One region of the Exiguobacterium sp. s46 genome, then DNA from elsewhere that is predicted to be linked to it. Evidence: riboswitches for the same ligand, from Rfam matches in the RefSeq annotation. Region 1 holds a riboswitch; each other region holds the start of a gene.
The links. Region 1 has a riboswitch for S-adenosylmethionine ahead of KNQ08_RS13150 (2,3-diketo-5-methylthiopentyl-1-phosphate enolase). Riboswitches for the same ligand answer to the same signal wherever they lie in the genome.

Region 1 (4,638 bases):
AAGGCGGTCGGTGCCCAGACCGTGATCCCGTGATTGCGGATCAGGACGGCACCACTGTCCGCTGTGACATGCGGTGCAAAAGCAGCGGCAAGCGTCGGAATGTCCGCATGATTCGGAATGATCGGTACCGTGACCGTCGCATCCTCTTCCCAGTGTCCGAGTGCCTTGATGATTTCTTGACCGGAAAAGGTGATGCTGCCTTGATCGCCATAGAGTTCCGAAATCACATTGTTCGCAATCGTATGGACATGCAGAGAACAACCGGCGTCCGTTCGATTGAACACTTCGACATGGAGCAATGTCTCAGCGGAAGGACGCCCGGATTGCTCACCAATCAATTGACCGGTCGCATCGACATGAACGAAGTCGTCAGGAGTCGTCTGCCGTTTATCTTTTCCGCTTGCCGTCACAAGGAATTCAACCGGGACACCGGACGTCCGAATGGCGAGATTGCCACTCGTACCAGGGAACCAATCGCGCGCCGCAAGCTCTTGTTTGATGGCGCGTAGCTCTTCATACCGTCGCATGAATGTCATGTTGTCACCTCCGCTCGTGTTAAATCATGAACGATGTCGTGGAACGTCTCAAACGGTGTATAGGCGATATCGTTCTCTTCACACAACGTGATCAGATAATCACGGGCATAGACACGATCCGCTTCTTTCGCGAGTTCGAAGTCCGTCACCGAGTCACCAATGACGATGATGACGTCATCGTCTTTGCGCAATGCCCGGGCAACGGACGTTTTACAACAGCCGCACCCGTTCGTGCAATGGGCATCGCAGGCGTTTGGCCAATCGATATGGACGAATGGACCACTGAAATCGGCGACGTTACAGTAAATCTGTTCTTGTTCAAGGAATGGCGCTAAGATCGGTTCGACGAAAAAGTCCATTCCACCGCTGACGATCGAAAAATCGATTCCTTGACGACGACTGTACTGAAGTAACTCCGAAAATCCGTCGCGAATGACTGCACGCTCCAACAAAAAGTCAAGATAGGCTGTTTTTCCGTCAGACGGCAGAAGTGCGAACATTTGCCCGACACCACTCTGAATCGATAACGTCCGGTCGAGTACACCGCGTTTTAACGGTTCGAAGTCACTAGCTGGCGCAAATGCCTGCATGAGTGCGATGATGTTATCTTGCGTCGTCACCGTACCGTCGAAGTCACAAAGAATCCGTACGGTCATGACTTGATCCCCCAAGCGTCAAGGGCGATCCGTAATTCTTCATGACGCGATGCTGCCGCCGATAGGGATTCATTTGCGAGTGCCGCATCGAGCGCCTGGCGGAAAGCAATGACACCAGCCGCAGCACCTTGCGGATGACCATGTACGCCGCCGCCGGCGTTGATGACGGAATCGATACCGAAGTCCCGTACGAGTTGAGCGACGAGTCCAGGATGAATACCGGCTGAAGGAACCGGGAAGATCGATTTCGTCTGACCGAGACGGGTCGCTTCGACCGCGATGCCACGGGCGACATCCTTTGGCAAAGCGACATTGCCGTAAGGAGACGGGAATAGCGTCAAGTCTGCTCCAGCAGCACGCGGTAATGTGCCGAGTAAGACAGGAGCTGCGACTCCGTGATTCGGGCTAGCGATCAACGCACCGCTATATGCTGGATGATTGAAGATCGGAACGTTGATTTCCGGATCACTCACCAGTTCGCGTAAGACGTCGAGTCCGTATGTGAAGGTATTCAGCAAGAATGCGGTCGCTCCAGCATCAATCAATCGCTTGGCTTGATCCTTGAGCGTAAAGACGGGACCGCTGAGTGTGATCGCATATAACGCACGTTTACCGGTCCGGTGGAAGTGAGCATCGATGACCTCACGTCCGATTCGTGCCCGGTCAATCGTCGGTGTCAACGGATTGTCGTATAGGATCTCATCGTCTTTGACGAGATCAATCCCACCAGCGAGTTGTCCTTCGAGTTGATCACGAAGGAACGATAAATCCCGTCCGATGACTCCTTTGAAGATGCTCATTAACAATGGACGATCTTCGACACCGATCAAGGAACGGACCCCTTCGATCCCGAATTTCGCACCTGGAAAGTCCGACGTAAATGTATCGGGTAATAGCAATTCCGTTAGTTTGATTTCACCGTCGAGTGAGAGTTTCCCGAAGACGGTCGTCAGAATCGCAGAAAAGTCGCGCGACACGTTATGTTCCGGATAACGAATCGTGATATATCCTTTGCCATCGCGCTCTTCGGTATGTACGACTTCCCCTTTGAACGAGGCGAGTTGTTGTTGTTCGAGATGATTCAGTTCCGTCCAAGAACCGACTGTCAGACCAAGCGCGAGTTGTTCAGCGCGTTGCTCGAGTCGATCACGGGCGGTCAATTGATAAGTAGCAGTGATATAAGCCATGTCTTTCCTCCTTCAACAAAAAAATGGTCTCTCGTCAGCGACAAGAGACCATGAATGATTCGAACGTGGACTCTTATCTGTCAGCTTAGTAGCTGCAAGAATTAGCACCGTGCCAAAAGGTCGGTTGCTGCGACATCGTAGGGCTTGTCCCTCCGTCTGCTCTTGATAAGAATTGGATGAAATTGTGAAATCTAATTGCAATTTTTACATGAGAATCGCCACTTGTCAAACTATTTTTAGAAAATTTATTTTTTTGAAAATACTCTTTCTATAGATGGCATAAAAATGATATCCGTTTCTGCTTGATTTCGATTTGACAGCGAGGAAGTCGATTGCGTAAGATTCAAATCAATATCACACACGACAACTACATACGACTCTTATCGCGAGTTGGCAGAGGGAATTGGCCCGATGACGCCGCAGCAACCGACCACTGGGCACGGTGCTACATCCAACAGACGTTTCGTCTGAGAGATAAGAGGACGCAATGACTTTCCTGCGCCTCTTTTCGATGACGAAAAGAGGCGCTTTTTCGTGTATCACATAGGGGGAAACTGATATGACATACAAAGCATTCACAGAACAGGACGCGATTGATCGTGTTCGGACACTAGGACTGATCGGCGATGGAGCCGTCGAAGCAGAAGAGATTGGCGACGGGAATCTCAACCTCGTTTTCCGAATTCGAGAGGGGGAACATCGATTGATTCTAAAACAAGCACTCCCGTACGCAAAAGTCGTCGGTGAGAGCTGGCCGTTATCACTCGAACGGGCGTGGATCGAGCAATCCGCACTCCGTGAATTCGCACGGCATGCCGTGCCGTTCGTACCACGTGTTTTTCATGCTAGTCACGAAGAGGCGTATACGGTCATGGAAGATCTTTCACATCTGACAATCGTTCGAAGCGGTTTACTCGTAGGTGAACAGTATCCGTTGCTTGCGGAACATATTGGTTCTTATCTCGCTCGGACTTTATTCCATACATCGGACTTTGCGCTTGGTCCGGTTGAAAAGAAACGTGTCGCCCGAACGTACTACAATCCAGATTTGTGCGACATCACGGAAAAATTAATCTTCACGGATCCGTTCCATGACGCGGAGACGAACGAGATTGAAGCCGGGCTTGAAGAAGAGGTGGCATATTTATGGGCAGACGATGAGTTAAAACGCGAAGTCGCAAAACTTGAAGCGCTCTTCATCACAAAAGGCGACGCCTTATTGCACGGCGATCTACATACAGGAAGCATCTTCGCCTCGGCGACAGAAACGAAGGTCATCGACCCTGAATTCGCCTTTTATGGTCCATTCGGATTCGATGTCGGGCAGTTCATTGCGCATCTATTCTTCGCAGCATATCCGGATTACCCTACACGACGTGACGCCCGAATCAAGGATATCGATACGTTCTGGCTGACGTTCGCTTCAACGTTCCGTGCATTATGGGAACGGGAAGCCGTCGAACCGTTCCGGGCATCAGGACTCGTCGATGATTTACTGAGCACGATCTTGCAGGATGCCCTTGGCTTTGCCGGTTGCGAATTGATTCGGCGGACGATTGGTCTTGCACCGGTCGCTGATTTAGAATCAATCGATTCAACGACGGAACGCTTAGAGCGGAAACGTCACGCTCTTCGTCTAGGAGCGGCGTTAATCAAACGCCGTACAGAATGCCGGACATTCGATGATTTACGAAACTTTGACGTAACGGAGGAACTCAGCCGATGACTACATTCGTCCAAAGTATTCGTTACGAAGACCGTGTCTTGACGATTCTCGATCAGACACGTCTACCGCAAGAAGAGCACTATGAAGTCATTGCTGATCTCGCGCAAGCGGTTGAGGCGATTAAACAACTACGTGTCCGGGGCGCGCCTGCGATCAGTTTATTCGGTGGATTCGTGCTCGTTCAAGAAGCATACCGGTTTGAAGCGGCGCTACCGGTCTACAAGCAAGCCTTGCTTGAGACATCGGCGACGTTACTCGCGACACGACCGACGGCCGTCAATTTGCGAAATGTACTCAATCAGTTGAATCCAATCATTCAAGACGGGACGTCGGTAGAAGAGATTCGCGAACGGTTGGAAAAACGGACGGTCGCCTTATACGACCAGGATGCGCAGACGTCACGTCAAATCGGGATTCATGCACTGGAATTGTTCCAGTCAGGCGACCGGATCCTAACGATTTGTAATGCTGGATCGATTGCGACCGCTGCTTATGGAACGGCACTTGCGCCGTTCTACATCGCAAAAGAACGC
Region 2 (4,638 bases), on a different contig from region 1:
ACTGTCTTAAGCGAAAACGTCTCGTATGTCTTCACAGGTAAGATGGTCATGATGAAAAATGATTTATCTGAATCGATCTTACGCGAAGTCGTCGAAGATGGATTCGCTGGCGAAGAACTCGTTCAGGAGTATAAGGATCGTCGTTCAAAACGTGGTGCCCATATCACAAGTATCGCTAAAGAAACGTTCAAACAATATTTGATAGAGCATCCGAACACGCCCGTCTCTTAAGGTTTTTCGACCTCGTCCGTGATGTGGTCCGCTACGTTGATTCGATCAATCGTATAGCGATCCGTATGATGGATATAATTCGCACACGCGTTTTTCAAAGGTGTCCGGTAACTAAATGTCGCGTCAATCGATGATAATGCTGCCTTGATCGTATGCGAGTGACAGACGATTAGAATTCGTTTCCCTTCATACATGCGTGTCACTTCCTGTAGCGCCTCGAACACGCGATCCTGGATGGCTTGTTCCGTTTCAAGACCCGGCACAAGCGTCGTATCGTTCGCTTGAACGGCCTCGTAAATCGCTGCGACTGGTTCACCGGAAGCGGCTCCGAATTCGCGTTCGACAAGTCGCTCGTCTGTCGCTGTAATCGTTAAACCAACAGCACGACCGATGATTTCTGCTGTCTCAACGGCACGCGACAAGGGACTTGCTAACAAGACATCCCACTTTTCATTCGATAGATAAGCGGCGCTAAGTTCCGCTTGTCTTCTTCCTGTTGCATTCAACGGGATATCTTCTCTTCCTTGAATCCGTTCGTTTAAGTTCCAATCCGTCTGACCATGCCGCACTAAACAAATTTCAGTCATGTCTCTATCTCCCTCATTTAAGAAATATGACTGATTGTATCATGTTTTCCATTCGGAAGTTGTCGCGGTGGCAACAGTAGCACCTGACAGGTGAAACGTTCAATTCGTTCAAGCAATCGCTCAATCTTTAACGGATTTTCCGTCTGAGCGAAACTGGCAAGTGAGTGGGTGCCATTCGGAAAGGAAAACAAACGAACATCGGCTCCGACATCGGCTCCCTTCTCAACGAAATGCAAAGCTTGAGAAAACGGGACGATCGGATCTTTTTTACCGTGCAAGAGCATGATGGGCGGGGCATCCGATGTTAGGTGCGTGACGGGTGAGACGTGCGTCATCAGCTTGCGCCATTCTTCTCGTCCCCCCTTGTAGAACTTAATGTGGGCAATCCAAGTCTGAATGAAATTAAACAACAAAAAGTTCGTCGGTGGATATAAAGCGATCACACCACTGATCAATGGCATGTGCCGCTCATCGCGCTCACCGACGAAAGCAGATGGGGCAAGTGCCGTCGTCAGCATGAGTGCGGCTCCTGCTGAGTCTCCCCATACCATCATCCGTCCTCTTAGAATGCGAAGATCCTCTGCTTCCTTATTCAAAAAACATAACGCATCCCGTACATCTTCGAGGTTATCCGGAAAATAACTGCCCTCTTCGAACAAACGATACTCAATACTACAGACGGCAACTCCGAGTTCAAGCAGACGGTCGACGATTGGACTAAAGCAGAACATGTCATCGCGCTCTCCACGAACGAATGCACCACCGTGTGCATAGATGGCAACTGGAAACGGTCCTTCTCCCGGTGGATAATAGAGATCGAGCTGTAAGATGCAGTCTCCCACCTGTTTGTAGGTGAGCGTCCGCGGTGCAAGTTGTTTTTCTGTGAGTGGCAAGGCGGGTTCGGTCCATCGAAGCAATGCACCATAATTGTTCCAGATACTCGCTCCCGCTGCTGCCGTCGTCAATAACGCAGCTCCCCCCATTAGCCATGCAGTTTCACGTTTCACTTGATCACCTCCAAAAGACGTGCCAGTTTCTTCACTTTATTATCCTTCTACCCCGTTTTAAAAGAAGTCGAACGTCTCGGTATTCGTACTTGACGCTTCACCAGCGTTCCGCTATAGTGAGAAAGTCCAAATCGGAATAGTTACGTTTTAATAATGGAGGTATCATATAATGAAAAAAATCATTCCCGCTTTAACAGTCGCTTTCGCAAGTGCAAGTGTTCTCGCTGCTTGCGGTTCGAATACCGATTCATCGACTTCAGATAAAACCCAGACAGAAGTCTATGCATCAACGTTCGCGACGGCTGCTATTGCCCGCGAAATCGGAGGGGATCAAGTCAACGTCAAGATGATCGTCCCACCTGGAGCAGACCCCCACTCTTACGAGCCGACGTCAAAACAACTCACCGAGATTGCTAAGGGCGACTTGTTCCTCTTAACCGGTACGACGCTCGAGCCGTATTCGAAAAAAATCCAGGAGAGTCTAAAAGGCACGGATGTCCGCTTCGTCGAGACGAGTAAGGACGTCAACTTGCTAGAATCGGATGCTACACTTCATGCACATGAAGAAGAGGAGCATAGTGAAGACGAACATGCCCACGAAGAAGAAGGGCACGATGATCATGCAACGGATGAACATGCGCATGAAGAAGAGGGTCATGACCATGGAAAATACGATCCACACGTCTGGCTCGATCCTGTCAACGCAAAAGCAATGGCACGCTCGATTACAACTGCTTTATCAAAAGAAGTACCAAAAGACAAAGCAACATTCGAGAAAAACTTAAAAGCGTTCGATCAGCAAGCTGATGAATTGGACGAACAATTTAAACAAGCTGTCGCTGATGGATCGAAAAAAGAACTTCTCGTTACGCATGCCGCTTACGGTTACCTCGCAGAACGATATGGTTTCACACAACTGCCGATTGCGGGAATTTCTCCTTCCGATGAACCGTCACAAAAGCAACTGGCCGCTTTAGTGAAAGAAGCACGGATGCATGATTTGAAATACGTCGCGTTCGAAGAGACGGTCTCACCAAAGGTCGCACGTGTCATCCAAAAAGAAATCGGAGCTGAATCCGTGACGATTCATAATCTAGAGTCGGTCACGAAAGCGCAACAAAACAGCTCTTATTTCAAGTTGATGGAAGAAAACGTCCAAACATTGAAAAAGGCACTTCAGTAAAGTACAGTTGACACGCGTTACTCAATGCGGTACGGTAAGAAACGTGTTTTACAACAATTGAATGACTTCTTTTTATCGCGAGAAACGGAGGGACTGGCCCAATGATGTTTCGGCAGCGGACGATTTGATTCGTACTGTGCCAAATCCAGCAAGCGAAAGCTTGAGAGATAAGAAGAGCGTCTTTATTTCATAAAGACCTCCTTCTTTCTTGCGAAGGGGTCTTTTTTTGTATCTTTGAGAAACGAGGTGTCAACAATGAATGAAACGATCACGCCTAACAAATGGGCACTGCTTCCCCTCGTCGTATTCCTAGTTCTCTTCATCGGAGCCGGGATCTTCTATGACGACTTTTACAAATTTCCGATCCTTATCGCCGCACTGATCGCTTTGATTTTTGCTGCAATCACGACGAAAGGATCCATCAATCAAACGGTCGAACGAATCGCAACGGGTGCCGGAAATCCTGATATCATGATCATGGTCTTCATCTTCTTACTAGCCGGTACGTTTTCTGGAACAGCAGAAGCAATCGGCGCCATCGATGCGACCGTTAATGCTGCTTTGACGTTCCTACCTCCGTCGCTCCTCATGAGTGGTCTGTTCATCATCGCTGCCTTCATCTCAATGGCAATGGGGACATCGACTGGAACGATTGCTGCACTCGCGCCAATCGCCTTCGGTATTCATGAAGCGACAGGCATCAACGTTGCGATCGCAGCGGCTGCTGTCGTTGGTGGATCGATGTTCGGCGATAACTTGTCGTTCATCTCGGATACGACGATTGCCGCCGTCCGGACCCAAAAAACGAACATGCGCGATAAATTCCGGACGAACTTCATGATCGTCCTACCGGCTGCTATTTTGACGGTCATCCTACTCGCATTCGTTTCTGGTTCTGGTGACGTCGTCGAAGCAAAAGCATTTGAATTCTACAAGTTGATTCCATATCTCGCTGTCATCGTCCTTGCACTATTTGGCGTCAATGTCATTCTTGTCTTAATTGGTGGTACGTTACTCACCGGCATCATCGGTATGATTGATGGTAGTTTCGGCTTGAGTGGCTTCGTCCTCTCGATGTCTGAAGGAATGATGGGCATGGCGGAGATCTCCATTTTGACGCTCCTCATGGGTGGTCTCGTCAGCTTGATTACGTTCAACGGTGGAATCGCCTTCTTAAAAGAGACGCTGACACGCAAGATTTCACAGCGTCGTGGTGCCGAATTCAGTATGGCGGCACTCGTTAGTGCAACGAATCTCGCGACTGCAAACAATACGATCTCGATTCTCGTCGCTGGACCACTGGCAGCTGAAATCGCCGATACGTATGAAGTCGATCGAAAAAAATCGGCGAGTATCCTTGATATCTTCTCTTGTGGTATTCAAGGCATCATTCCGTATGGAGCACAACTATTGATCGCAGCAGAATTGACGAAAACGGCTTCACCGGAACTGATTCCGTATCTGTTCTATCCGTTCCTCCTCTTCGTCTGTGGATCAATTGCCATCTTCTTCGGCTTACCACGCATGAAGAAGACAGCGACGAAGCAAGAAAAAATTTCTTCGTAACCATAAAACAGGTCCAATCGCGTCGACGATTGGACCTGTTTTATTATTTATTCTGCTTCGCTTG
Region 3 (4,638 bases), on a different contig from region 1:
GAAACGATCACTTGGGAAGATGGTAACGAGTACCCACTCATCCGTGTGGATGTGTCTTCAGACTCGCACCCATTCTACACAGGTCGTCAAAAGTTCAACGCGGCAGATGGTCGTGTCGATCGCTTCAACAAAAAATACGGCCGCAAGTAATCACTTGTCGGTTCTTAAAAAAACAGCCTGCCTCCATTATGGAAGCAGGCTGTTTTTGTATAGACTGAATTGTGAACGATACGCGAGATACGTCTTCAAGACGAAGGAGAAGGCGATTCCACCGGCAATCCCGATTAAATACGGCATGACTTCCGGATGTGCCAAGATATAGTCCATGACTTTGTGGAACGAGAGGTGACGACCGACGAAGTAGCCGGCGCCTAAGAACACGCTGATCCAAATCAACGCACCTGTATACGCATAACTCGCAAACACGCGAAACGGCATTTTCGAGACACCTGCAAAAAAGGCAGAGAGCTGGCGGAGACCAGGTATGTAGTAACCGATGATCAAGACCGATTTTCCGTAACGACGAAATCCGGCTTCAGCGGAAAGAATATGTTTTTCTGAGATACGCATTTTCGGTCCGACGCGGTGTAGTAGTGGCATACCGAGTTTTAATCCGAGTAAATAGCTGATCGTCATCCCGATACAACTGCCGGCGTAAGCGGCGAGAATCGTACCGACGAGTGGTAGATTGCCTTGATGCATCCAAAAACCGGACAGGACGAGCAGGGTCTCATCAGGAACCGGCAATCCCACGATACCACCTGCGAGAAGGACGGAGAGACCAAGGGCACCATATTGGTGCAGGATGTCATGTAAGAGATGATGAATCGGGGACACCTTCTTTCGTGAGAGTCTTCTTCTTCAGTGTACAGGAAATAGGGGACGGTTGGAATGAAAGGACAAAAATTCTAGGTAAAGAAAAAATGAATTTTGATTTCCGGAAGTCAACCCTTTTTCTCGATACCGTTTCGGGCTATACTCGTTAAAGTGACTATTTTTAGAGGACGGTGTCGGACGATGATGCATGTAATAAATCAGTACGGCTGGATCGAAGTAATTTGTGGCAGTATGTTTTCCGGGAAATCGGAAGAGTTGATTCGTCGTGTCAGACGGGCGCAGTACGGCAAACTGCCCGTTCAAGTATTCAAGCCGGCAATCGACGACCGGTACCATGAAGAGCATGTCGTCTCTCATATCGGCAACTCCGTCGTGGCGATTCCGATGGCGACGAGTCGTGATCTCTACGCAGCAGTAGCAGAGGAAACACAAATCGTCGGAATCGATGAAGTTCAATTCTTTGATGATGAGATCGTACAAGTCATCGAAGCACTTGCACAAGACGGAAAACGCGTCATTTGTGCAGGCCTTGATCAAGATTTCCGGGCAGAGCCATTCGGCAAGATGCCGGAATTACTGGCGCGCGCAGAATTCGTAACGAAGCTGCAAGCCATCTGTCTTTCATGTGGTGATCCGGCTTCCCGGACACAACGGTTGATTGATGGAAAACCAGCGAACTACGATGATCCGATCATCCTAGTTGGCGCTTCAGAATCATATGAGCCACGGTGCCGCCATTGCCATGAGGTGCCTGGAAAACCGAAGCCGCTCCAATCGGTGCAGCACCAAGAAAATTAAAAAAGACGAACCGGTCGCGGTCGTCCTTTGATGTAACAGCTATTCGCTTCTAAGTGAATAGCTGTTTTTTTATTATCCCGTTTCCTGTGAGAACCGGCTTGAGCGTTCGATAAAACGGATCGTCTCACGAACGATCAAATCCTGATCATGATCGAGGGTCGCGACGTGGTACGAGTTCAGTAAACAGTAGCTTCGTTTATCATTCGTTCCGATGTGCTGATGCAGATAATCCGAGCTCGACGGCGGGACGACGTGATCGGTCGCCGAGTAGAGAATTAATGTCGGCAGAAGGATCGATCCGAGGCGTCCTTTCGTCTCATCCATCAGACGGACGAGTTCGAACGCACAACGACTTGGAACGAGGTCATAGATGATTTCGAAAGCAGACCGTTTGATGTCCGGTGCCCCTTCTGGTAAATACTCTGGACCGTCCTCGAACGAAAGTGCTTCGTAAGAAGGAACGGAAAGAGCAGCATTGATCGTAATGATGCCGGCAAACGGAATGCCGTCAGCGGCGAGCGACAGTGCAAGCGTCGCACCCATCGATTGACCGATGACGAAGACTTGATCGCATGTTTCTTGTAAACGTTCATAGCCGTCTTGCAGGCTTTGCTTCCAACATCGAGCAGTCGATTGTTCAAACTCGCGGACGTTCGTTCCATGTCCACGTAAGCGCGGGGCATAGACGGTAAAACCTTCAACAGCGAATGCCTCACCGACGTCCCGGACACTTTGCGGAGTGGCGTTAAAACCATGACAGATTAGAATGCCGATCGATCCACCTTGAAAATAAAACGCTTCAGCACCAGTCAATACAGGATAGTTCATCATTACTATTTTTCCTCCATTCATGAAAAAAACTCGTCGACGTCACTGCTTGGACGCCCACGAGTTTTTCACCGTATCATCCAAAGCCGCGCTTTGCTGGTCGGAGCACCTTACAGATTGCAGGTTGCCGTGAAGTCATAGAGCCAGGTCTCTCGTTCACTCTTGATAAATATCATATTGGAATTGTCGGAATAATCATTGAAGCGATGGTAGCACGACCAAAAATGACTTGTCAAATCTTTCTTGACGAATCATGATCCGTTGAGTAAGCTAACTCATAACTTGTTCATCCATCGATATGCGCCAAATGGATTATTTTTGCAAAGTTGGTTGACTTTTAAAGTTTCGACCCGTAATGTAAAAATTAGTTTTACGACATAAGCAACAACGCAACAACACACATACGAATTTCATACCGCAATACTTATCCAGAGAGGTGGAGGGACTGGCCCTACGAAACCTCGGCAACAGACTCATTATGAGCACTGTGCCAATTCCATCAGACAGATGTCTGAGAGATGAGTAGAGTGGATTCTGCCACTGTGCGGATCCAGGTCTCTTCTTGTTTCTCAAGAAGGGACCTTTTTTGTTGAATGAAGGGGGAAAACGGAATGATCGCATTTCATCAAGTCAAGAAAACGTACGTCACGAAAGATCAGACGATCGCAGCGCTCGACGGTGTCGACCTGACGATCGAAAAAGGCGAAATCTTTGGTGTCATCGGCTTTAGCGGTGCCGGAAAAAGTTCACTGCTCCGCTGTGTCAATCTATTAGAACGACCGACGTCAGGAACGGTGACGGTCGATGGAGAAGATTTAACGCAACTGTCTCCGAAAAAATTGCGCCAAGCAAAACAACGGATCGGGATGATCTTTCAGCACTTCAATCTATTGAATGCGAACACGGTCTTTACGAATGTCGCGAAACCACTCGTTCTCGCAGGCGTCAAGAAAGACGAAATTCGCCGCCGGGTGACGGAGTTACTCGAATTCGTCGATCTCGCGGACAAGGCGGATCATTATCCGGATCAATTGTCGGGTGGGCAGAAACAGCGCGTTGGTATCGCCCGGGCACTCGCGACGCAACCTTCCGTCCTCTTATGTGACGAAGCGACGTCAGCACTCGATCCCCAAACGACACATCATATTCTCCAGTTATTAAAACGGATCAATGCCGAGTACGGGATCACGATTCTCTTGATCACCCACGAGATGGGCGTCATTCGTGAAATTTGTGACCGGGTCGCCGTCATCGAAGCTGGAAAGTTGATCGAGTCAGGAACGGTCTTCGATGTCTTTTCGAATCCAAAGACCGAGACAGCGAAAAACTTCGTTCGCTCCGTCATGCACGACGAGATTCCAGCATCGATTCGCCAGTTGATCGAGTCCCGGAATGCACATCCGATCTATAAGATTCATTTCCTCGGACATCACACCGGGCAGCCGCTCTTATCGCAAGTTGCGAAACGCTTTGACGTCGATGTCAACATCTTGCACGGTAGCATCACGGAGTTGCAGGAGACACCGTTTGGCACTCTGCTCGTTGAACTGATCGGTGAGCCGGCTGAAGTAAAACGAGCGTTACACTACATCGATCAGGCACAGGTGACGGTCGAGGAGGTACTTGCCCATGCTAGTTAATTACAGTGATATCTGGACAGCATTTTTACAGACGATGACGATGGTATCCGTTTCGCTCTTATTCTCGACATTGATCGGCTTACCACTCGGGATCCTGCTTGTCGTCACGCGAAAAGGAGCATTGCTTGAAAATGTCCCGCTGTTCACGTTCTTCAACAGTATCGTCAATATTTTCCGCTCGATTCCGTTCATCATCTTACTCGTCGCGATCATCCCGTTGACGCGCTTGATCGTTCAGACATCGATCGGAACAGAAGCCGCCATCGTCCCGCTCGTCTTTTACGCTGCACCGTACATGGCGCGTCTGATCGAGAGTTCTTTACTCGAAGTCGATAAAGGCGTTCTTGAAGCAGCAGAAGCGATGGGCGCGACACCGTTTCAAACGATTTTCCGCTTCCTCCTGCCGGAAGCACTCGGTTCACTCATCCTGAACTTAACGATCGCGACGGTTGGCTTGATCGGGGCGTCAGCGATGGCAGGTGCGATTGGAGGCGGTGGTCTCGGTGACTTAGCGATCACCTATGGTTATCAACGA
Region 4 (4,638 bases), on a different contig from region 1:
TGCCGGTCGTGATGAATGGGACATCGTCTTCGGATGATCGCGAACAACGTCCGCGACCTCGTCGGAAACACACCACTCTACGAGATCACTTCATTCGATTTGCCTGCTGGTACGCGCATTTTGGCGAAGCTCGAATGGATGAACCCTGGGGGCAGCGTCAAAGACCGCCTTGGCATTCAACTCGTTGATGCAGCAATCGAAAACGGACATGTGACACCAGGCGGTACGATCATCGAGCCGACAGCCGGGAATACCGGCATCGGCTTGGCGCTCGCCGCTAAAAAATACGATCTCAAAGTCATCTGTGTCGTTCCGGAAAAATTCAGTCAGGAAAAGCAGACGTTGATGCGGGCACTCGGCGCAACCGTCGTCAACACGCCGACTGAACTCGATATGCAAGGGGCTATCGACCGGGCAAAAGAACTCGGTCAGGAAATTCCGAACAGTTACGTTCCGTTACAATTTGAAAACGAAGAGAACCCAGTCACGTATCAGCGGACACTCGGTCCTGAGCTGATTGCGGACTTGCCGCACATCGACTGGTTCGTTGCCGGTTGTGGTTCAGGTGGTACGTTCGCCGGAACAGCGGACTTCTTAAAACAACGTCTCGGTACAAAAGCAGCAATCGTCGAACCGGAAGGCTCCGTCTTAAATGGTGGTCCAGCCGGTCCGCATAAGACAGAAGGCATTGGAACAGCAAAATGGCCAAGTCTCGTTCCGCGTGAACTCGTCGACGAGATTCATACGATTTCTGACCGCGATGCATTTGACGCGGTTCATACACTCGCTGCTCGCGAAGGATTACTCGTTGGTAGTTCAGCAGGTGCAGCGCTCGTTGCTGCGCTTGATATCGCAAAGCGTCACCCCGGCAGTACGATCGTCACCGTCTTCGCAGACAGTGCCGAACGCTACTTGAGCCAACAAATCTTTGAAAAGGTGGACGAAACTCATGCGTAAGAAGACAGCATTGATTCATGGAGGAACAGGTGTCGACCGGGCAACAGGAGCCGTCACACCTCCGATCTATCAAACAAGCACATACAAGCAGGATAAAATCGGTCAACTCAAGGACGGATATGAATATTCACGGACAGCGAACCCAACACGGACGAGCATCGAACGATTGATTGCGGATCTCGAAGGTGGCGCACGTGGTTTTGCGTTCGGTTCTGGGATGGCAGCGATCCATGCCGTCTTCCACTTGCTTGAGTCTGGCGACCACATCGTCATGACGGATGACGTCTACGGTGGTACGTTCCGCTTGATGCAACGCGTCTTACCGAAGTTCAACATCGAAGTGACATTCGTCGATACGACGGACCTTGCGGCGACGGAAGCAGCGATCCAAGACAACACGAAGATCGTCTACGTCGAAACACCGACGAACCCTTTGTTGAAAGTTACGGACATCGCAGCAATCGCAACGATCGCCAAGCGTCACGATCTTAAACTCGTCGTCGACAACACGTTCGCGACACCGTATCATCAACAACCACTCGCACTCGGTGCAGACATCGTCTTGCACAGTGCAACAAAATACATCGGCGGACACTCGGACGTCGTCGCTGGACTTGTCGTCGTCAAAGATGATGCGCTCGGCGAAGAGCTGCACTTCATCCAAAACTCGACAGGCGGCGTACTTGGACCGCAAGACAGCTTCTTGCTCGTCCGTGGTCTTCGTACACTCGGTATCCGGATGGATGCGATCGAAGAGACAGCACATGATCTCGTTGCGTTCCTACAAGCGCAAGACATCGTCTCAAACATCTTCTACCCGGGACTTGCATCGCATCCTGGTCACGACATCCAAGCGAAACAAGCGACTGGATTTGGTGGGATGATCAGCTTTGATGTCGGTTCAGCAGCGAACGCAGAAAAACTCGTCGAGGCGACACACTTCTTCACACTTGCTGAAAGTCTTGGTGCCGTCGAGAGTCTGATTTCCGTTCCGGCACGGATGACGCACGCGTCGATCCCAGCAGAACGTCGGGCAGAACTCGGCATCACGGACGGTCTCGTTCGGATTTCAGTTGGACTTGAAGACGCAGAAGATTTGAAAGAAGACTTAACACGTGCTTTCACGTTCCTCGAAAAAGTTTCTGAAAAAACTGTTTGACAACAAAAATAACCCCTGCTAATATTCAGAATATATTCTACAAACTTAATACCGAAACTCTTATCGAGAGTGGTGGAGGGACTGGCCCGATGAAACCCGGCAACCGCGGATCTAATCCGAAGTGGTGCTAATTCCAGCAGACAAAAGTCTGGGAGATGAGAGCAAATGGTTTTGTGTACTGAAAAGTGCGCGCGTTTGCTCTAAAACGCGCGCACTTTTTTTATTTTAGGAGGGACAGTTGTGATTCGTTTACAAGACGTAGGAAAGATTTATCGCTCAAAGCGCGGAGCGGTCGAAGCCGTCGCGAATGTCGATCTGACAATCGAGCGCGGTGAAATTTTTGGAATAATCGGTTATTCCGGAGCAGGGAAATCGACCCTGATCCGATTACTGAATATGCTCGAAGCACCAACGAGTGGTTCGATCCAAATCGATGGTGTTGAGATGACATCACTGAAACCAAAAGAATTACGAGGCGTCCGTAAGAATGTCTCGATGGTCTTTCAGCACTTCAACTTACTATGGTCACGGACGGTTGAAGAGAACATCATGTTCCCACTCGAGCTCGGTGGCTTCCCGAAAGCACACCGCAAGGAACGGGTCGCGGAACTGATCCAACTCGTTGGTTTGGACGGACGCGAAAAAGCCTATCCGTCACAATTATCGGGTGGTCAAAAACAACGTGTCGGTATCGCTCGGGCACTGGCATCGAACCCGGACGTTCTCTTATGTGACGAGGCAACAAGTGCACTCGATCCGAAGACGACGGATTCAATCCTTGAGTTACTCGTCGACATCAATGAAAAACTGAAACTGACGATCGTCTTGATCACACACGAGATGCACGTCATTCAAAAAATCTGTCACCGGGTCGCCGTCATGGAAGCCGGTAAAATCGTCGAGCAAGGACCGGTCGCAGAAGTCTTCCGTCATCCGAAGCAAGCGATGACGAAGGAGTTCGTCAAACAATTGACGTCGCCTTCGGAAAACGAGTTGACGTTCGCGAAACTACGCGAACGGTACCCAACCGGAAAAATCGTTCAGTTGACGTTCGTCGGATCGACAGCGGAAAGCCCGATCCTCGCGGAAGTCATGAAGGATTCACCGGTCCTGTTCAACATCATCGGCGGAAACGTCGGTCAATCACAGGAATGGGCACTCGGTACACTGTTCATTCAGTTGATCGGGGAAACAGAAGCAACACAAGCGGTCATCACGAAGCTTCAAGCCAGTGATGTTGAAGTGGAGGTGGATCACCGATGATTTCATTCTTTGACAACCTAGATTGGGACATGGTGTGGGAAGCGACAGGCAGTACCGTCTATATGACGGCAATCGCTGGGGTTTCGACATTCGTTCTCGGTTTGATCATTGGTTTACTATTGTATGCGACAAACGAAGAGTTATTGTTCAAGAATCGGGCGTTCTATTCAGTGTTGAGCTTGATCGTCAACGTCTTCCGTTCGATTCCGTTCATCATCTTACTGATCTTATTGATTCCATTTACGACAGCGATCGTCGGTTCGTTCCTCGGACCAACGGCAGCATTACCGGCACTGATTTTCGGTGCTGCACCATTTTACGGTCGGATGGTTGAACTCGCGTTACGCGAAGTCGATAAAGGTGTCATCGAGGCAGCTGAATCGATGGGGGCGACGAAGTTTCAAATCATCTATAAAGTCTTAATCCCGGAAGCGTTGCCTGCCATCGTTTCTGGTATCACGGTCACACTCGTCTCACTTGTCGGTTATACGGCAATGGCCGGAGTAGTCGGCGGAGGTGGACTTGGGGACATGGCCTTCATCGAAGGATTCCAGCGTTCTCAAAACGATGTCATCGTCATTGCGACACTCTTAATCTTAGCGATCGTCTTCGTCATCCAAATCATTGGTGACTTGCTGATCCGAGCAATCGATAAACGTTAATTCAAAACTTAATCATATTGGAGGAATCATTCATGAAAGTTTGGAAAAAATTCGTAGGTACTGCCGCTGTATCCGTTTTAGCAATCAGCCTTGCTGCATGTGGCGAAAAATCATCAGGATCAGGTAGCGACGACAAAACACTCGTCGTTGGTGCATCAAACGTACCGCACGCTGAGATTCTTGAGCACGTTAAAAAAGAATACGAAGCAAAAGGTTACAAGCTTGAAATCCAGAAGTTCCAAGATTACGTACTTCCGAATAAAGCACTCGCAGCGAAAGAAATCGATGCGAACTACTTCCAGCACGTACCGTATCTTGAGCAACAAGAGAAAGAAAACAAATCATATAAGTTCGCGAACGCAGGTGGCGTTCACGTTGAACCACTCGGTATCTACTCGAAGAAATACAAGTCACTCGATAAGTTACCAAACGGTGCAACGATCCTGACGAGCTCAAACGTCGCGGAACGCGGTCGTGTCTTGACGTTCCTTCAAAACGAAGGATTGATCAAACTCAAAGACGGTAAAACGACAGATGCACAACTCGGTGATATCGCGGAGAACCCGAAGAAACTCAAGTTCAAAACGAACATCGAAG

Region 2: another riboswitch for S-adenosylmethionine. It lies ahead of KNQ08_RS14415 (Na+/H+ antiporter NhaC family protein); the one in region 1 lies ahead of KNQ08_RS13150 (2,3-diketo-5-methylthiopentyl-1-phosphate enolase).
Region 3: another riboswitch for S-adenosylmethionine. It lies ahead of KNQ08_RS11170 (alpha/beta hydrolase); the one in region 1 lies ahead of KNQ08_RS13150 (2,3-diketo-5-methylthiopentyl-1-phosphate enolase).
Region 4: another riboswitch for S-adenosylmethionine. It lies ahead of KNQ08_RS09255 (methionine ABC transporter ATP-binding protein); the one in region 1 lies ahead of KNQ08_RS13150 (2,3-diketo-5-methylthiopentyl-1-phosphate enolase).

The regions. Positions count from the first base shown of each region.
Region 1 covers NZ_JACSMY010000002.1:312,133-316,770, forward strand. Annotated here, with positions in the region: gene KNQ08_RS13140 (methylthioribulose 1-phosphate dehydratase) at 1-536, opposite strand, end outside; gene KNQ08_RS13145 (2-hydroxy-3-keto-5-methylthiopentenyl-1-phosphate phosphatase) at 533-1,192, opposite strand; gene KNQ08_RS13150 (2,3-diketo-5-methylthiopentyl-1-phosphate enolase) at 1,189-2,379, opposite strand; SAM riboswitch class I at 2,450-2,551, opposite strand; SAM riboswitch class I at 2,757-2,860, shown strand; gene mtnK (S-methyl-5-thioribose kinase) at 2,939-4,105, shown strand; gene mtnA (S-methyl-5-thioribose-1-phosphate isomerase) at 4,102-4,638, shown strand, end outside.
Region 2 covers NZ_JACSMY010000003.1:244,014-248,651, reverse strand. Annotated here, with positions in the region: gene KNQ08_RS14435 (YwpF family protein) at 1-231, shown strand, start outside; gene KNQ08_RS14430 (histidine phosphatase family protein) at 228-818, opposite strand; gene KNQ08_RS14425 (alpha/beta hydrolase) at 836-1,825, opposite strand; gene KNQ08_RS14420 (metal ABC transporter solute-binding protein, Zn/Mn family) at 1,995-3,008, shown strand; SAM riboswitch class I at 3,078-3,182, shown strand; gene KNQ08_RS14415 (Na+/H+ antiporter NhaC family protein) at 3,264-4,574, shown strand; gene KNQ08_RS14410 (hypothetical protein) at 4,618-4,638, opposite strand, start outside.
Region 3 covers NZ_JACSMY010000001.1:2,167,415-2,172,052, reverse strand. Annotated here, with positions in the region: gene KNQ08_RS11185 (type B 50S ribosomal protein L31) at 1-150, shown strand, start outside; gene KNQ08_RS11180 (DedA family protein) at 187-837, opposite strand; gene KNQ08_RS11175 (thymidine kinase) at 1,021-1,635, shown strand; gene KNQ08_RS11170 (alpha/beta hydrolase) at 1,708-2,466, opposite strand; SAM riboswitch class I at 2,534-2,635, opposite strand; SAM riboswitch class I at 2,885-2,988, shown strand; gene KNQ08_RS11165 (methionine ABC transporter ATP-binding protein) at 3,075-4,103, shown strand; gene KNQ08_RS11160 (methionine ABC transporter permease) at 4,093-4,638, shown strand, end outside.
Region 4 covers NZ_JACSMY010000001.1:1,770,553-1,775,190, reverse strand. Annotated here, with positions in the region: gene KNQ08_RS09270 (S-ribosylhomocysteine lyase) at 1-37, shown strand, start outside; gene KNQ08_RS09265 (PLP-dependent cysteine synthase family protein) at 34-957, shown strand; gene KNQ08_RS09260 (bifunctional cystathionine gamma-lyase/homocysteine desulfhydrase) at 950-2,116, shown strand; SAM riboswitch class I at 2,174-2,278, shown strand; gene KNQ08_RS09255 (methionine ABC transporter ATP-binding protein) at 2,357-3,379, shown strand; gene KNQ08_RS09250 (methionine ABC transporter permease) at 3,376-4,041, shown strand; gene KNQ08_RS09245 (MetQ/NlpA family ABC transporter substrate-binding protein) at 4,074-4,638, shown strand, end outside.